2 regions of the Ligilactobacillus sp. UO.C109 genome follow, and region 1 is predicted to be linked to the other one. Evidence: predicted binding sites of a transcription regulator. Region 1 holds the regulator's gene; the other holds the start of a gene.
What was found. The regulator Rex, encoded in region 1, represses fermentation and respiration genes when NADH is low (regulators of the CRP and FNR family bind a similar motif). The targets are predictions, from matches to a motif close to TTGTGAANTANTTCACAA.
Positions count from the first base shown of each region.

Region 2: the regulator Rex is predicted to act here: its motif matches at 4,596-4,613, upstream of OZJ21_RS08270 (TrmB family transcriptional regulator).

Region 1 covers NZ_JAPSFH010000027.1:46,780-55,134, reverse strand. The annotation lists gene OZJ21_RS04530 (APC family permease) at 1-1,010, opposite strand, end outside; gene OZJ21_RS04525 (cation-translocating P-type ATPase) at 1,194-3,596, opposite strand; gene groL (chaperonin GroEL) at 3,789-5,411, opposite strand; gene groES (co-chaperone GroES) at 5,441-5,725, opposite strand; gene OZJ21_RS04510 (CPBP family intramembrane glutamic endopeptidase) at 5,921-6,550, shown strand; gene OZJ21_RS04505 (redox-sensing transcriptional repressor Rex) at 6,654-7,295, opposite strand; gene OZJ21_RS04500 (ABC-F family ATP-binding cassette domain-containing protein) at 7,469-8,355, shown strand, end outside.
Region 2 covers NZ_JAPSFH010000028.1:6,750-15,104, reverse strand. The annotation lists gene pgmB (beta-phosphoglucomutase) at 1-10, shown strand, start outside; gene OZJ21_RS08285 (APC family permease) at 123-1,730, opposite strand; gene OZJ21_RS08280 (aminopeptidase) at 2,041-3,276, opposite strand; gene wecB (non-hydrolyzing UDP-N-acetylglucosamine 2-epimerase) at 3,403-4,545, shown strand; gene OZJ21_RS08270 (TrmB family transcriptional regulator) at 4,718-5,512, shown strand; gene OZJ21_RS08265 (sulfite exporter TauE/SafE family protein) at 5,530-6,396, shown strand; gene OZJ21_RS08260 (ornithine cyclodeaminase family protein) at 6,410-7,396, shown strand; gene OZJ21_RS08255 (YfhO family protein) at 7,455-8,355, opposite strand, start outside.

The sequences.
Region 1 (8,355 bases):
ATATGTGGCATAAATTTATCCTTGGCAAGATTATATGCAAGGATTGGGAATGCTGAAAAACCTGTATTAGCAGCAACAGCTAAAATCATCGCAGTTGCCAATTGTAATAGATAAAATAGCACTCCATGCCCAAATACGGCAATACCTATTTGTGATAAAACTGTTTGCTTGGAATTAGGTAAAATACCTAAGTAGTAACTTAAGAATGTAATTCCAGCAAAGAAGATACCCAAAATCAATGCCATAATTCCTAATGTATTAGCAGCATTTTTACGTTTAGGTTTCTTAAAGTTTGGAACTGCATTACTAATAGCTTCAACCCCTGTTAATGAGGAAGAACCTGCAGAAAAAGCTTTTAAGAATAAAAGCACTGACATTCCAGGAACTGCTTGACCGACATGCGCAGCTGCAGCATAGTGGATATTACCTGTGAAGATATTAAACAATCCCCAACCCACCAAAGCTACAATCATAATTACAAAGAAATATACTGGAACCGTCAAAAATGAAGCTGATTCACGCAATCCTCTTAAATTCAAAGTCATAATGAACAGGACAATTAAAATAGATATACCTACACTATGAGCCCTCAAAGAAGGTATCGCAGAAGTGATTGCTTCTGTACCAGATGTTACAGATACAGCTACCGTAAGCATATAGTCAACTAATAAAGAACCTCCAGCTACTAATCCTGCACCTGTTCCCCAGTTCTGCGTAGCAACAACATAAGCACCACCACCAGAAGGATACGCATGGATAATTTGTCGATATGACATAGTTATTGCAAAAAGTAAAATCAATACTATTCCTGCTGCTGGAACTGCATACCATGTAGCTGCTGCAGATAAAACAAATAAAGCTGTTGTGATTTGTTCTGTACCATAAGCAACTGAGGATAAAGCATCTGATGAAAGTAATGCTAGAGCTTTAAATTTTGTTAACGCTTGGCCGCCTTCTTCTGTTGTCTTAAGCGGCTCCCCAATAAGTAATCTTTTTAAGTAACGCCACATAATAATTGCTCCCTTAATTTAATTATCTATTTTTCTCTTTTCTTAACTAAATGTTAAGAATATTTTGATACAAATTATATAAAATCATATTTCATTCAAAGTTTCAACAGCTATTTAATCAAAATGTTTAAAAAAGTAAATTTGTTAGAATTTTGTCACATAGGTCTCGTTAAAAATTAACCATTAATTATTAAAAATACTTTTGATTTTATTTCTAATTTTAATAAAACCATTTCGAACTAAGTTAACAATTTTGGTTGTATAACTTAATAACGTATTAATCGTTATTACAATTAATATTAATAAAACAATACATTCTTTTGATGGCAATGTGATGCCAAATAGCCATGGTAAAAACACACAACTTCCTATCAATCCTAAGATACATCCCACATAAACGGTTACTCTAAGGACATTGAATGGCTTACAAGTCTTATACAAAACTATCAATCCTACTATAGATAATAAAATAGTAGAAGCTGTTGAATAATCTGTATATTTTATTTCAAACATCGAAGCTAGAAGTACCATCATTTCCACAACTATCACATCAGTTATTCCTGCTGGAAAGGCCCTTAGTAATATATTAGATAAAAATCGCCCTTCTATCTTTTCTTTATTAGGTTGTAACGCTAGGAAAAAGGCTGGTATTCCAATTGTAAACATCCCTATCAATGAAACTTGTGCAGGCTTTAAAGGATAAGTAAATGATAAAATAACTGCTAACATTGATAAGAAAAAGGAAAATATATTCTTTACCAAAAACAAACTAGCAGAACGTTGAATGTTATTTACTACACGTCTTCCTTCTAAAACCACATCAGGCATACATGAAAAATTCGATTCCAACAGCACTACTTGCGATGAATAAACTGCAGCATCACTACCAGACGCCATAGCTATACTACAATCTGCATCTTTCAGTGCTAGCACGTCATTTACTCCATCGCCTGTCATAGCAACAGTTCTTCCTTGTTCTTTCAAAATTCGTATAATTTCTCTTTTTTGCGTTGGTGTCACCCTACCAAAAATATTATAGTTTTTAACTGCTTCAGCTAGGTCCTCTTTTGTCTCTAACTTTGTAGCATCAATGTACAAATCTGCATTTTCAATCTGTGCTTTTTTAGATATTTCTGAAACAGTTTGCGGATTATCTCCAGAAATAACCTTTACTTCTACTCCCTGCTCCTTAAAATAATTAAATGTTGCAGGTGCCTCTTTTCTTATGGGATTTGTTATTAATACATATCCTATAGGAATTACTTTACCTGTAATTTTCTTATCCATAAAACCATCTAAAGCTTTTCCAAACACTAGTACTCTGTATCCTTTTTTAGTATCTTCATTAATATTATCTTGATATAATGGAAAATCTTCACGCAATACAAATTCAGGAGCACCTAATATGTATGCATCATTTTCAAAAACAGCCCCACTATACTTATTTTTTGATGTAAATGGAATGATTTCACTTGCTATTACTTTACTCGTCTGTTTACAATAATTTCTTATAGCTTTCATAGTATTATTACTTTCATCTATTGCATAAACAAACTTTGCTAATAACTCTTCAAAGGCATCTCTGTTCTCTACATCGATTGCTTTTATTTTTTCTACTTTCATTTCATTTTCAGTAATTGTTCCTGTTTTATCTACACATAAAACATCTACCCTTGCTAGAGTTTCAATACTTTTCATATCATGAAGCAATACTTTTTTCTTAGCTAGCCTCATGGAACTAACAGCTAGTGCTACACTTGTTAACAAATACAGCCCCTCTGGTATCATACCTAAAACAGCTGCTACCATAGATGTTATATTGTCATGTAAACTTTCATGATTTATGAAAATCCCTTGTATAAATAAGACAATTCCAATCGGAACTAACGCTACACCTACAAATTTTACTAATATATCAAGATCTTGGATCATTTCAGAACGTTCAACATTTTTCATTTTCTTAGCTTCTAATGTTAACTTAGAAATATATGAGTCTTTGCCAACCGCTGTTAGTCTTGCTCTACACTTTCCAGCAATAATAAAGCTACCTGACATTAATTTATCTCCTGGCTTTTTAGGAATTTCATCAGACTCACCTGTCAATAAAGATTCGTTTACTAAAACTTCTCCACTTACAATTTCACTATCAGCTAAAATTTGATTCCCCATTTTAAAGATTACAATATCATCTAATACTAAATCTTCTGCATTTACTTGTGTAACCTCTCCATTTCTTACTACCATAGCCTGCGGAACATTTAGCATCGTTAACTTATCAACAACTTTTTTTGCCCTTAATTCTTGAATTATCCCAATAAAAATATTTGCAATAATAATCGGTAAAAAGGTTAAGTTTCTAAATGAATTTACTAAACATAAAAGTAAAGTTAATATTAAAAATATCAAATTAAAATATGTAAATATATTTTCTGCAACTATTTCTTTGGCAGTACGTACAGGTGGTTTCACTGCCTCATTACTCCAACCATTTTTCTTATATTTTTCCACTTGTTTATCCGTAAGCCCATAGTCTGCATTAGGAGTTATCCTATTTATGTCAATTTTTTCGTTACTTGATTTTTTCATTACTATCCCCCAATCCCTAACTATCACTAATGTTAGTATAACATGTAGGATATAATAAAATCATTGAACAATCTTTAACTTTTATATAATACATTTAAAATATTATATAATTTTAAAAAAATAAACACTGAAATTTCATGACTGAAATCTCAGTGTTTATTACTTATTTTAATTTAGTAATCTAAACCTAGATTACATCATACCACCCATACCTGGTGTTGCAGGCATTTGGTCGTTACTTTCTGGTTCTGGCTTATCAGCAACTACTGCTTCTGTTGTTAATAATAAAGCAGATACACTAGCTGCATTTTGAAGTGCTGAACGAGTTACCTTTGTAGGATCCACAATACCAGCTTCAACCATGTCAACCCATTCATTTGTAGCAGCATTGAAACCTACACCTGGTTTTTGTTCCTTTAATTTTTCAACAATTACAGAACCTTCTAAACCTGCATTTTCTGCGATTTGACGAACAGGTTCTTCCAAAGCACGTTTTACAATGTTAATACCTGTTTGTACGTCGCCTTCTTCTTCCAAAGCAGCAACTTTACCAATAACATTTACCAATGCTGTACCACCACCAGGAACAAATCCTTCTTCAACAGCAGCACGTGTAGCATTCAAAGCATCTTCAATACGGTACTTACGTTCTTTCAATTCTGTTTCAGTTGCAGCACCAACTTTAATAACTGCAACACCACCAGATAATTTAGCCAAACGTTCTTGTAATTTTTCACGATCAAAATCAGAAGTTGTTTCACTAATTTGCTTCTTAATTTGTTCTACACGTTCAGCAATCTTGTCCTTATCACCAGCACCTTCAACAATTGTTGTATTTTCCTTAGTTACTGTTACTTTTCCAGCAGAACCTAATTGTTCAACTGTTGTATCTTTCAATTGTAAGCCTAAGTCATCTGTGATAACAGTAGCACCTGTCAATGTAGCAATATCTTGTAACATTGCCTTACGACGATCGCCAAATCCTGGAGCTTTAACTGCAACAACGTTAAATGTTCCACGAATCTTGTTCAAAACAAGTGTAGGTAATGCTTCACCGTCTACATCATCAGCAATAATCAATAATGGACGACCTTGTTGTACAATTGATTGCAATAATGGTAATACTTCTTGAATGTTTGAAATCTTCTTATCTGTTAATAAAATGTATGGATTATCTAAATCAGCTTCCATCTTATCATTATCAGTTACCATATATTGTGATAGATATCCTCTATCAAATTGCATACCTTCAACAACATCTAAAGAAGTATCGATACCTTTAGATTCTTCAATTGTAATAACACCATCATTACCAACTTTTTCCATAGCATCGGCAATTAATTTACCAACTTCTTCGTTAGCAGATGAAATAGAAGCAACTTGTGCAATATCACTCTTGGATTCTACTGTATGGGACATTTCATGTAATGCATCAACTGCAGCCTTAGTTGCTAATTCAATACCACGACGAATTCCAACTGGGTTTGCACCAGCAGTTACATTCTTCATACCTTCATTTACAATAGCTTGTGTTAAAACAGTAGCAGTTGTTGTACCATCACCTGCAATATCATTTGTCTTAGAAGCAACTTCAGACACCAATTTTGCTCCCATATTTTCGAAATGATCTTCTAAATCAATAGCCTTAGCAATTGTTACACCATCATTTGTAATTGTGGGGGAACCATAAGATTGTTCCAAAACAACATTACGGCCTTTAGGACCAATAGTTGATTTTACTGTATTTGCTAATTTATCTACACCCTTCAACATCTTTGAACGAGCATCTTCTGAAAACTTAATTTCCTTTGCCATAAATCTCTTCACCTCAAATTAATTAAAAATTAATCTATAACCGCAATAATGTCATTTTCACGGATTACTAAATATTCTTCGCCTTCATATTTAACTTCAGAACCAGCATACTTATCAAAAACAACTGATTGACCAACTTTTACTTCAGGTTCAACCCTTTGTCCATTGTCTAAGATACGTCCGTTACCAACAGCAATTACTTCACCTGTTGTAGGCTTTTCTTTTGCATTACTTGCGATAACAATTCCACCAATGGATTGTTCTTCTTCCTTTTGAACTTTTAAAACAACGCGATCTCCTAATGGTTTAAGCACGTCTAATCCCTCCAATATCAATCATCTGTATCATTTAGCACTCTCAACTCTTGAGTGCTAACTACAATTAATACTATAACCACTTTAAATATAAATTGCAAGTATTTTTTATCACTCGACACATTAGAGTGCTAATTTTTTTATTTGACCTGTTAATGGTACAATTAAACTTAAAAATGAAAGGTGATAATTAATTTGGAACAAAGAAATTCTATTCCCTTATTGCTAACCTATATTGGTTATCAAATTTTGTTAGCAATATTCAATATTTTTTATAATCAAAGTCATAATTTTTATTTGGTTGAAACTATTATTGGAATACTCTGCATGTTGTTTATTGTTTATCTCAATCATAGATTCTCTTTTAAAAATAAATTAGAATATAAAACTATTAAACTTAAATCTATTTTACTCTGGAGTATCCTTGGTATGGTCGGTGCCCTCATAATTCAAATTGGATTATCTCGTATCGAATCAGGACTTTTTCATTTTTCATCATATTCAGCTAATACTAACCTATTGTTAGAAATTGTTCACCATTACCCATACTACATTTTAGTACCTGGAATTGTTGCACCTGTAATGGAAGAGTTAATTTTTAGAAAAGTTTTATTTGGAAATTTTTCAAGATTCATCCCTTTTCTACCTGCTGCCTTAATTTCCAGTCTTCTATTTAGTTTAGCTCATATGGATGGTCATTTCCTTATCTATGCTAGTATTGGCCTTTTGTTTTGCTATATTTACTATCGGACTGGAACGATTATTACTTCTACTTTTAGTCATATATTTCTAAACTTGTTTATTATACTTCTATCATCGCTTTAGAAGTTATTAATATCAAAAAATTGCTGAAGATTAATGTGATTAGATAACATCATAATCTTCAGCAATTTTTATTTTGAGACTCATTTCGGTCTTCTATGTAACACTACTCTTCTGTGCTTCCAAAATGATTCAAGAAATAAATCAAAGTTTCCATTTCATTCGTCAAATCTACATTTTGCACACGTATATTTTCTGGTACAGTAATTCTAAGTGGTGTAAAATTCAATATTCCCCTTACACCAACTTCCACTAACTCATCTGTAACTTTTTGTGCTACAGGAGCTGGAACAGTTAAAATTACAATTTCAATTTGCTGTAACTTTAATTGTTCTTTCATATCAGACATTGGATATACTGGAATTCCACTTTGAATTGTTCCCGTAATATCTTCATTTACATCAAATGCTGCACTAATTCTTACATGATTACTTTGATGGAAATTAAAGTTCAATAAAGCATGTCCTAAATTACCAACCCCAACCAAAGCAACATTAGTTAACGTATCTTGATTTAATTGCTTAGTAAAAAAATCAAGTAAACTTTGTACATCATATCCGTAACCACGTTTACCTAAAGCACCAAAATACGAAAAATCACGTCGAATAGTAGCAGAATCTACTTTTACGGCTTCAGCTAATTCTGTTGAAGAAACTCTATTCTTTCCAGAATTAGATAATAGTCTTAGATAACGATAATATATCGGTAGACGTTTTGCAGTAGCCTGCGGAATCTTTACTTCTGCCATTAGACTTTCCTCTTTTCGTGAAATATTTAACATAAGTTTAACACATAGCTCCACAATTATACAATATATTGGCTTAATTATCATCTTTAACGTTTTTATTTGTGAAATTTCTATGTTACACTATAAATCGTCTTAGTGTTATAATACAGTAAATTAATAGAAAAGGTGATTTTATGCTACTTTTACAAGCACAGCAAGTTGCCCGACATTTTGGAGCAGATATCCTTTTTGAGAATGTCAATCTTGATATAAAAGATAATTCCAAGATCGCACTTGTTGGTCGCAACGGAGCAGGAAAATCTACACTAATAAAAATGTTAATCGGTGAATCACTTCCAGATGAAGGAAAAATCGTTACTAAACGAGATTTAACTATTGGATATTTAGCACAACATACAGGATTAGAATCTACTAAAAATGTATTAGATGAAATGTTAAGTGTCTTTGAACCCTTGCAAAAGATGGAAGCTAAGATTCATCAACTTGAAGAAAAGATTGCTTCTCCGTCAATTCCACATGAATCTAAGGAATATCAACAATTATTAAATCAATATGATCAATTACAACATGACTTCCAAGAAAATAATGGTTATGGTTATGAAAATGAAGTAAAAGCTGTTTTACATGGTTTCCAATTCTTTGAAGAAGACTATGGAAAAATGGTTTCTGACTTATCAGGTGGACAAAAAACTCGTTTAGCTTTAGCTAAATTACTTTTAGAAAAACGTGATTTATTAATCCTTGACGAACCTACTAACCACCTCGACATTGAAACTTTGACTTGGTTAGAAAATTATATCCAAGGTTATACCGGTGCCCTTTTAATTGTTTCACATGACCGCTACTTCTTAGATAAAGTTGTCAATGAAGTTTATGAATTAAGTCATCAACATTCTAGTCATTATGTTGGAAATTATTCTCATTATATTGAAGAAAAAGCTTCTCGCTTGCGTACTCAATGGAAAGAATATGAAAAGCAACAAGTGAAAATTCAAAAATTAGAGGATTTTGTTAATAAAAACTTAGTTCGAGCTTCCACAACTAAAAGAGCTCAAAGTAA
Region 2 (8,355 bases), on a different contig from region 1:
GAATAAGTAAATAAGAGAATAAGATGTGATTGAGAGAAGAAGATATTAACTGATTTTGGTTAATATCTTTTTTTTGCGTATAAAAATGAGGATCAGAGAAAGAACTCTAATCCTCATTTCTTTTAAATATTTGGATTCTTACGACCTATCATAGTAATTACAATTAAGGCAATAATTGATTCAATTGCAATATATAATCCGCGCAAAGCTAAATGAGTACCACCAAGCCAGAGATTAAAAATAATAGATACAATGACGATGCCTAAAATAGCAATCCACTGACCTTTATTAAAGGCGATGCCATATTTTTCTTCGCGTCGGCGAATAGAAGGTAAGATAGCACCTAAACCAATTAAAACTACGATTGCAACAATATTAATAATTAATTCATACCACCATGTATGACTGAATTGCTTAACATCTTGAGGTGTAATTCCCAAAATAGTAGCAATAGCAGTTACAGCAAGTAACAAGAAACCAACAATATAAGCCAGTTTGTCATTTTTTATGTAAACATATTCTGATGGATATTTAGCTGAATTTTTACGAACACGCATGAAGGCATAGAAAATCCAGCAGGTAACGCCAGGAGAAATAATACCGTTTAAATTCAAAAGCCAATTAAATACATCATTCATTTCTGGTAAGAATACCCCTAATAGCATGATGAAAGCTGATAATGAGCTAGTTAAAATATAGCCATTAATAGGTAAGCCATCGCTATTAGTTTTACGTAAGAATTTAGGCATGAATTTATCACCAGTGTCTGAGATTAACATACGCGTCATAGCATCTAATAGAACTGCTAGTAAAGCACACATATAAAGAACAGAAGTCCAAGCGTAGATGTACATGAATAATTTACCTACACCAAGTTGTTGTCCTAAAGCTTGAAAAGCATAGTAAGAACCGTTCATCTTTAAATCATTTGGTAAGTGATAAGCATTAAAATAGATACCTAATGCAAATGAACCAAAAATAGTTAAGAAAGCTGTCATGATTGATAAAGCGATCATTGCCTTAGGAAAATCACGTTTAGGTTGTTTCATCTTAGTAACATAAGGAGCAATGAGTTCGCAACCATTAACTGCATAGATTAACATACCAACAGTTGACCAGTATTTAAGATCAAATTTAGGGATAATTGTTTTCCAAGTCATAGGCTGAGTTGCCATATGACCGCCATTCTTAGCTAAACCAAAAAAAGCTAAAACAACAAACAAAATTGTCATAATGAACATCATACCGCCACCGATTGTTGAAAGGAGTTCCATTGAATTTTTCAAGTGACGTTGAATAAAAATAAATACGATGAAAATTAAAAAAGTCCAAAATGTAAATTCGGCATTAGACATTGTATCTTGAAATTTATTTGATCCAGTAAATGCCCAGCCAAAACCAACTACAACAGAATTTGCAGAATCAACTACGTAAGGTACGGAAGCAGCCCAATAAGTCCAAGCAGTGAAGTAACCGAGAAATTCTCCGTTAGTTCCACGAATCCATGAACTAAGACCACCACCTTCTTTATTAAAAATACCACCAAGTTGTCCAACGATTAAAGAATAAGGAATAACATATAAAAATAGCATCAAAACCCAGGAAGTAATAACAGTCATTCCTTGGTTTTGGAAATTATACATAATATCATCAAAACCGATAACAGTAACGAAAGCCATTAAAGTTAAGATAGGCCAAGAAATATAATTTTTACTATGTAAATTATCCATAAAATTTCCTCCTTTTTATAAAATAATAAGAACGCACGAATAAAAGAATATATTAAGATATACATTTATGCAAGATAAAAAATAAAAAAAGCAATTTATTAAGATTCGAATATAGGACCAATTTTTTAATTTATAAAAAATAGTCGTTTTCAAAATTAGAAATTACAGAAATTAGAAAATTGGTCCTATGTGGAAAATAAGAAAATACTAGTAAGGGGTGATAAATTATGTAGGGTAAAGTTATATGTTTAAACAATACAAATAACGCTTGAGAAAAATTTTTCCCAAGCGCATTTTAGCAGTATTGTTTTTATGCCCAGTCACCGTTTCTAAAAATAGGAATAATAGTACCATCTTCTTTGATACCATCAATATCCATATCAGCTGAGCCCATCATGAAGTCGACATGAGTTTGACTAATATTGATGCCGTGTTCCTTTAATTCTTCGTCTGACATTTTAGTACCGCCTTGAATTGAGAAAGGATAAGCAGCACCTAAAGCCATGTGGTTGCTTGCATTTTCATCAAATAAAGTATTAAAGAAAGTAATACCGGATTGTGAAATTGGCGATGGATCTGGAACTAATGAAACTTCTCCTAATGAAGTAGCACCATCGTCAGTTTTGATAAGTTCTTCTAAGATATTTTGTCCTTTATCAGCTGTGACTTTAGTAACTTTGCCATTTTCAAATTCAAAGTGCATATTTTCAATAATATTACCAGCATAGCTCAAAGGTTTAGTTGAACCGACATAACCGTCAATGTGACGAGCATCAGGTGCTGTGAAGACTTCTTCAGTTGGCATATTTGCCATAAACTCAATTCCAGCAGCGTTATAACTGCCAGCACCTTCCCAAATATGATTCTTTGGAAGTCCAACAGTAATATCAGTAATTGGCGATGTGTAATGAAGAGCTTTAAATTGCTCTTTATTTAACCAATCAGCTTTAGTACGTAAAGCTTCATCATGTTTCTTCCAAGCAACAATAGGATCTTCTTGATCGATGCGTGTAGTTTTAAAAATTTCTTCCCACAATTTGTCAACTGCTGCATCACCCTTTAAATCAGGGAAAACTTTTTCAGCCCATTTAACACCAGCTGCACCAACAACAGTCCAGCTTAAATCGTTATTTTGAGTGGCTTTTCGTACAACATTTAAAGCTTTACCATTAGCTTTTTGGAATGTAGATACACGATTATGATCTAATCCGTTAAAAGAATCAGGATCTTCAGAGATAACAGAAATACGTGCAGCTTTATTATCAGCAATATATTCAGCTTCTTTTACAAGATAGTCAGGAATATTTTCAAGACGTTCTTGATTGGCAAATTCTAAAAATTGACGAGAAGTAAATGTATCTGACCACTTAACCATAACTTCACTTGCCCCAGCAGCATATGCTTCTTTAACAATTAAGTGAGCTAATTCTTGTTGTTCAACGTTAATGTATAATACAACTGGTTGGTTTAGTTGGACATTTACACCAATTTTAACAATTAATTCAGCATATTTTTGTAGTTTTTCTTTAAAATTTGGAATTGTCATAACGGACCTCCATTCAAAGTAGATTTGTAAATTTAATATATCATAAATACCATAAAAACTGACAATAAAAGCACTGGATTTGTTATACTTTTAATGAAAACATATTTTGAAGAGGGACGGATGTTAATGAAAAAAATAAAAGTAATGACGGTTTTTGGAACAAGGCCAGAAGCAATAAAAATGGCACCGTTAGTATTGGAATTACAAAAACAAAGTCAGCGTTTTGAAGCAATTACAACAGTATCTGCACAACATCGCGAAATGTTAGACCAAGTTTTAGATATTTTTCATATCAAGCCTGACTATGATTTAAATATTATGCATGCCAGACAAACTTTAACTGATATAACTTCTAATGTACTAATCAATCTAGATAAAATCTTAAAAGAGGCTAAGCCGGATATTGTATTAGTTCATGGGGATACAACAACTACATTTGCTGCAAGTGTAGCAGCATTTTATAATCAAATACCTATTGGACATGTGGAAGCTGGACTTAGAACATGGGAAAAATATTCCCCATATCCTGAAGAAATGAATCGCCAAATGACAGATGCGATGACAGACTTGTATTTTGCTCCTACAACTCAAAGTAAAGCTAATTTGCTTAAAGAAAACCATAAAGAAGATAATATCTATATTACAGGAAATACAGCTATAGATGCACTTAAACAAACAGTAGATAAAGGGTATCACCATGATATTCTAGATAAGGTTTCTCCTGATAATAAATTAATTTTACTAACAATGCATCGTCGCGAAAATCAGGGAGAACCTATGAGACGTGTGTTTAAAGTAATTCGTGAAGTAGTTGAATCAAGAGAAGATGTAGAAGTTATTTATCCAGTTCATTTAAGTCCGGCAGTTCAAGAAGCAGCAAAAGAAATTTTAGGAAATACAGAAAGAATACACTTGATTTCACCACTTGATGTTGTTGACTTTCATAATTTAGCAGCTAGAAGTTACTTTATTATGACAGATTCTGGTGGTGTTCAAGAAGAAGCACCTTCATTAGGTAAACCGGTATTAGTATTGAGAGATACAACTGAACGTCCAGAGGGTGTAGAAGCAGGTACTTTAAAATTAGTCGGTACAGAGTCTGAAAAAGTAAAGGAAGAAATGGAAAAGTTGCTAGATAATGATGCTGAATATCAAAGAATGGCACAAGCAAAGAATCCATATGGCGATGGAAAGGCATCGGAACGAATTTTAGATGCAATTGCGTATTATTTTGGTGTGACAGATAAAAAGCCAATAGAGTTTGAATAATAGTAATAGGACTAGTTGTTTTCTGACGACTAGTTTTATTTTTTTACAATTTGTGAAAAAGATATCAATCTGTACTATTAAAATACTTTTGTGAAAAAATACACTTGAAATTAATCAACAATTGCATTATAGTAGTTACTGTAAGGTACTACTATAAGGAGGTGAAGATCAAATGCTTGATATATCAACAATTATGAGAAAATATGGGTTCAATGAATCAGAAATAAAAGTTTATCTCACCTTAATTAATCATGAACAGATGACAGGGTATGAAGTTAGCAAATTATCTGGTGTGGCTCGTTCAAAAGTTTACAATGTCTTAGAAAATTTAATACAAAAGAATATGGTTTTAGTAAATCAAACAGAAAATAAGATGTACCGTGCAATTCCTACAGATGAATTTTTAGCAAGACTTGAGCATATTTTTAAGAATGACTTAAAAAATCTGAAGCAAGGCTTTAAAGAGATTAAAGAACCTAAACGAGATGCTGGACACCTTTGGAAGATTAATGATTACACAAGTATGATTGAAAAAATAAAATATGTTATCAGTAACGCAAAAGAAAGTATATATATTCAAATATGGACTTCTGATATTGATGATGAGCTGATTAATTTAATAAAATTGGCAGAAAAACGACTTACTAAAGTAGTTATTATTTTGTTCAAAGATAGTGAAGATAATTTTGATTTTAAAAATATGTATTACCATGGTTTTGAAAAGGATAAGTTATCAGATTTCGGTTCTCGTTGGATTAATGTTGTTGCAGATAACAAGCAAGTAGTGTACGGCACTATTAATCATTATACAACAAATGTAATTTGGACAGAAAATACAGCTATGATAAGTTTAGCTTCAGAATATGTAAAACATGATGCGTATACTTTGAAGATTTTTAGAGATTTACCGGAAGATCTAAAGAAAGAGTATGGTGTGGATTTTGAAGGAGTAAGGGAAATTTATTGAGAGGATAGTGAAAGAAAATGGTTAGGTATATATTATTAACAATGGTTGTAATTGTAAACGGATACTTTGCAACTGTATTTATCCGTGATTTATTGAAACATAAGCAGGAATTTAAGGAAGAACCAGCTGATTCCAAATGGTTAGCATTGTCATCATTTATTATATTCTTTTTATCAACATTTGGAATTTCTGATTTTGCAATTGGTACTGTTCTATATCAAAAAGCTAAATGGGTAAGCATGAAAAAATTGCCAGGAACTTTGAATACAGAATGCGTAATACCTGTAGCAGTTATGGCTTTGAGCTATATTACTGGAATATCAGTTGGTATCAAAACTTTATTGGTTTGTATCATTTGCCAAGTTATCGGTGCATATTTAGGACCACGTTTTGTAGTTAAATTGCCAGAAAAAACCATTAAAGTTTTTGTAGGGATTGGTTTAATTATCGCTTCACTTTTGATCGTTGCTGGTCAGTTAAAATTAATTCCTTCAAATGGGACTGCAACAGAATTATATGGTTGGAAACTGATTTTAGCAGGATTTTTACTTTTTGTATATGGTGCGTTGAATAACATTGGGATTGGATCATATGCGTTGACAATGGTGACAGTATATTTACTAGGATTAAATCCAATTGCAGCTTTTCCTATTATGATGGGGGCATGTACATTCTCTGTTCCGGTTGGTTCAGTTCAATTTATTAAATTGGATGACTATAGTAGAAAAATAACTCTATTCACTGCAACTTTTGGGGTGTTAGGTGTATTAGTAGCTGTATTCTTGGTAAAGCAACTAAATACATATCTTTTAAATTGGTTAGTAGTAATTGTCTTGCTATATAGTGCCTATACTATGTTATCAAAGCAAAAAGAAGAAGCTTAGGGAGGAAATATAAATGTTAATTTTAAAAAAAGATGATATAAAAAAGTGTTTTACAATGAGAGATGCGATTGAAGCAGATAAAGAAGCTTTAGAGATATATTCTGAAGGAAAAGCTAAGGTGCCATTAAGAACCAATATTGATATAGATGAAAAAAATGGACAAAATCTTTATATGCCAGCTTATGTTGGAGGAAACCAAGCTGCTGCTGGATTAAAAATCGTTTCTGTTTATCCTGATAATATTTCTAAGGGTTTACCAAGTGTGCCAGCGACAGTAATAACTTTAGATGCTGATACTGGAGAATTAGGTGCGGTAATTGAAGGTACTTATTTGACACAGTTAAGAACGGGGGCTGTTCAAGGTGCAGCCACAGAGTTATTAGCTAGAAAAGATGCTAAAGTTGGAGCTTTGATAGGGACTGGTGGACAAGCAGCAACACAACTAGAAGCAATGATAGAAGTTAGAGATTTAGAAGAAATTAGAATTTTTGATATAGATTTTAGCAGGGCTAAAAAGTTTGCTGAATTAATGGCAGATAAATTCAATAAAAATATTTATCCATGTCAAACTGCTAAAGAATGTGTTGAAAATGCCGATATTATTACAACAGTTACTACTTCAAAACGTGCAACTTTCAATGATGAATGGATTAAACCAGGAGCACATATTAATGGGATTGGAGCATATACGCCAGAAATGTGTGAAATACCATGTGAAACAATAAAAAGAGCTAAAACCATTGTTTTTGATACCCTTGATGGAGTTTGGCAAGAAGCTGGTGATTTTATTCAACCATTAAATAAAGGTGAAATTAGTAAAGATATGATTACTGGTGAGTTAGGACAATTAGTGGCAGGAAAAATAAAAGGTAGAACTAGTGATGATGAAATAACTATTTTTAAAACAGTTGGAACAGCTGTTTTAGATGTTTATATTGCAGATAAGATTGTAAAAAAAGCACAAGCTAATGGATATGGACACGAGTTTGAATTAAATTAAAGAGTTAGCAATTAAAAAAGGAAGCAAAGATCAAAAAAATCTTTGCTTCCTTTTAACATTATTTTTTCTTAAATTTAGTATATATCAAACTAATTACTAAAAGAATTAATCCAACGATTGAGGTAATCATCCCTAGTTTCAAACCTGGAATATTATAGACTAATTTAACTTTATGTGTGCCTTGAGGGAGTTTTAATCCTACAAAAGCTTGGTTAGTTCTAATAACAGGAGCTTTTTTTCCATCTACTGTGGCAGTCCAACCGGTAGAATAAGGAATTGAAGAAGTTAATATTCCAGTGCGATTAGTAGTTATTTTTCCTTCAAGACCGTGCTTATTGAATTTTAAGTTTTGAAGTGCATGTTTTTGAATTTTAGCTACTTCTTTATCGTAACTAGTATTTAATGGTTCAGCATAAACCTTTAATTTAAAACTATAAGTTCCCATTTTTGAAGGAGTAAGTTTTAAAGTTTCCGGTAAATTCTTGAAATATCCCATATTCATGGTTCCACTGTTTACGATTTTAAAGAATGAAGTTTTGCTTTGACGAGGTTGAGCAATTGTTTCAGTTCCAAGATTAGAGCTGATATTTAAAGCATAACTCATATCAGGTGATCCCTTCAAAACATGATATCTAAAGTATTTATAGTAGGCCAATTTTTCATTAGCAGCTAGGAGACCATTAGTTAGATCATCTGTTTGATTTTTTTCTTCCAGTGCAATTTGTTTCTTGAAAGAAAATGGAGTGTACTTGATATCATTTATTTCAACATGTAATTCTACATTTTGAGGAAGATTATTCTTTTCCTTCAATTTATCTAATTGTAAAACAAGTTTGTAAGTTTCATTAGCATCAAGTTTTTCTAAGTTATTAGTATCAATAACATTTCCACGACTAGAAACCAATACATAAGGAATGTCAATTACATCAGTATTGGAAATTTTAGCTTTTTTCAATCCT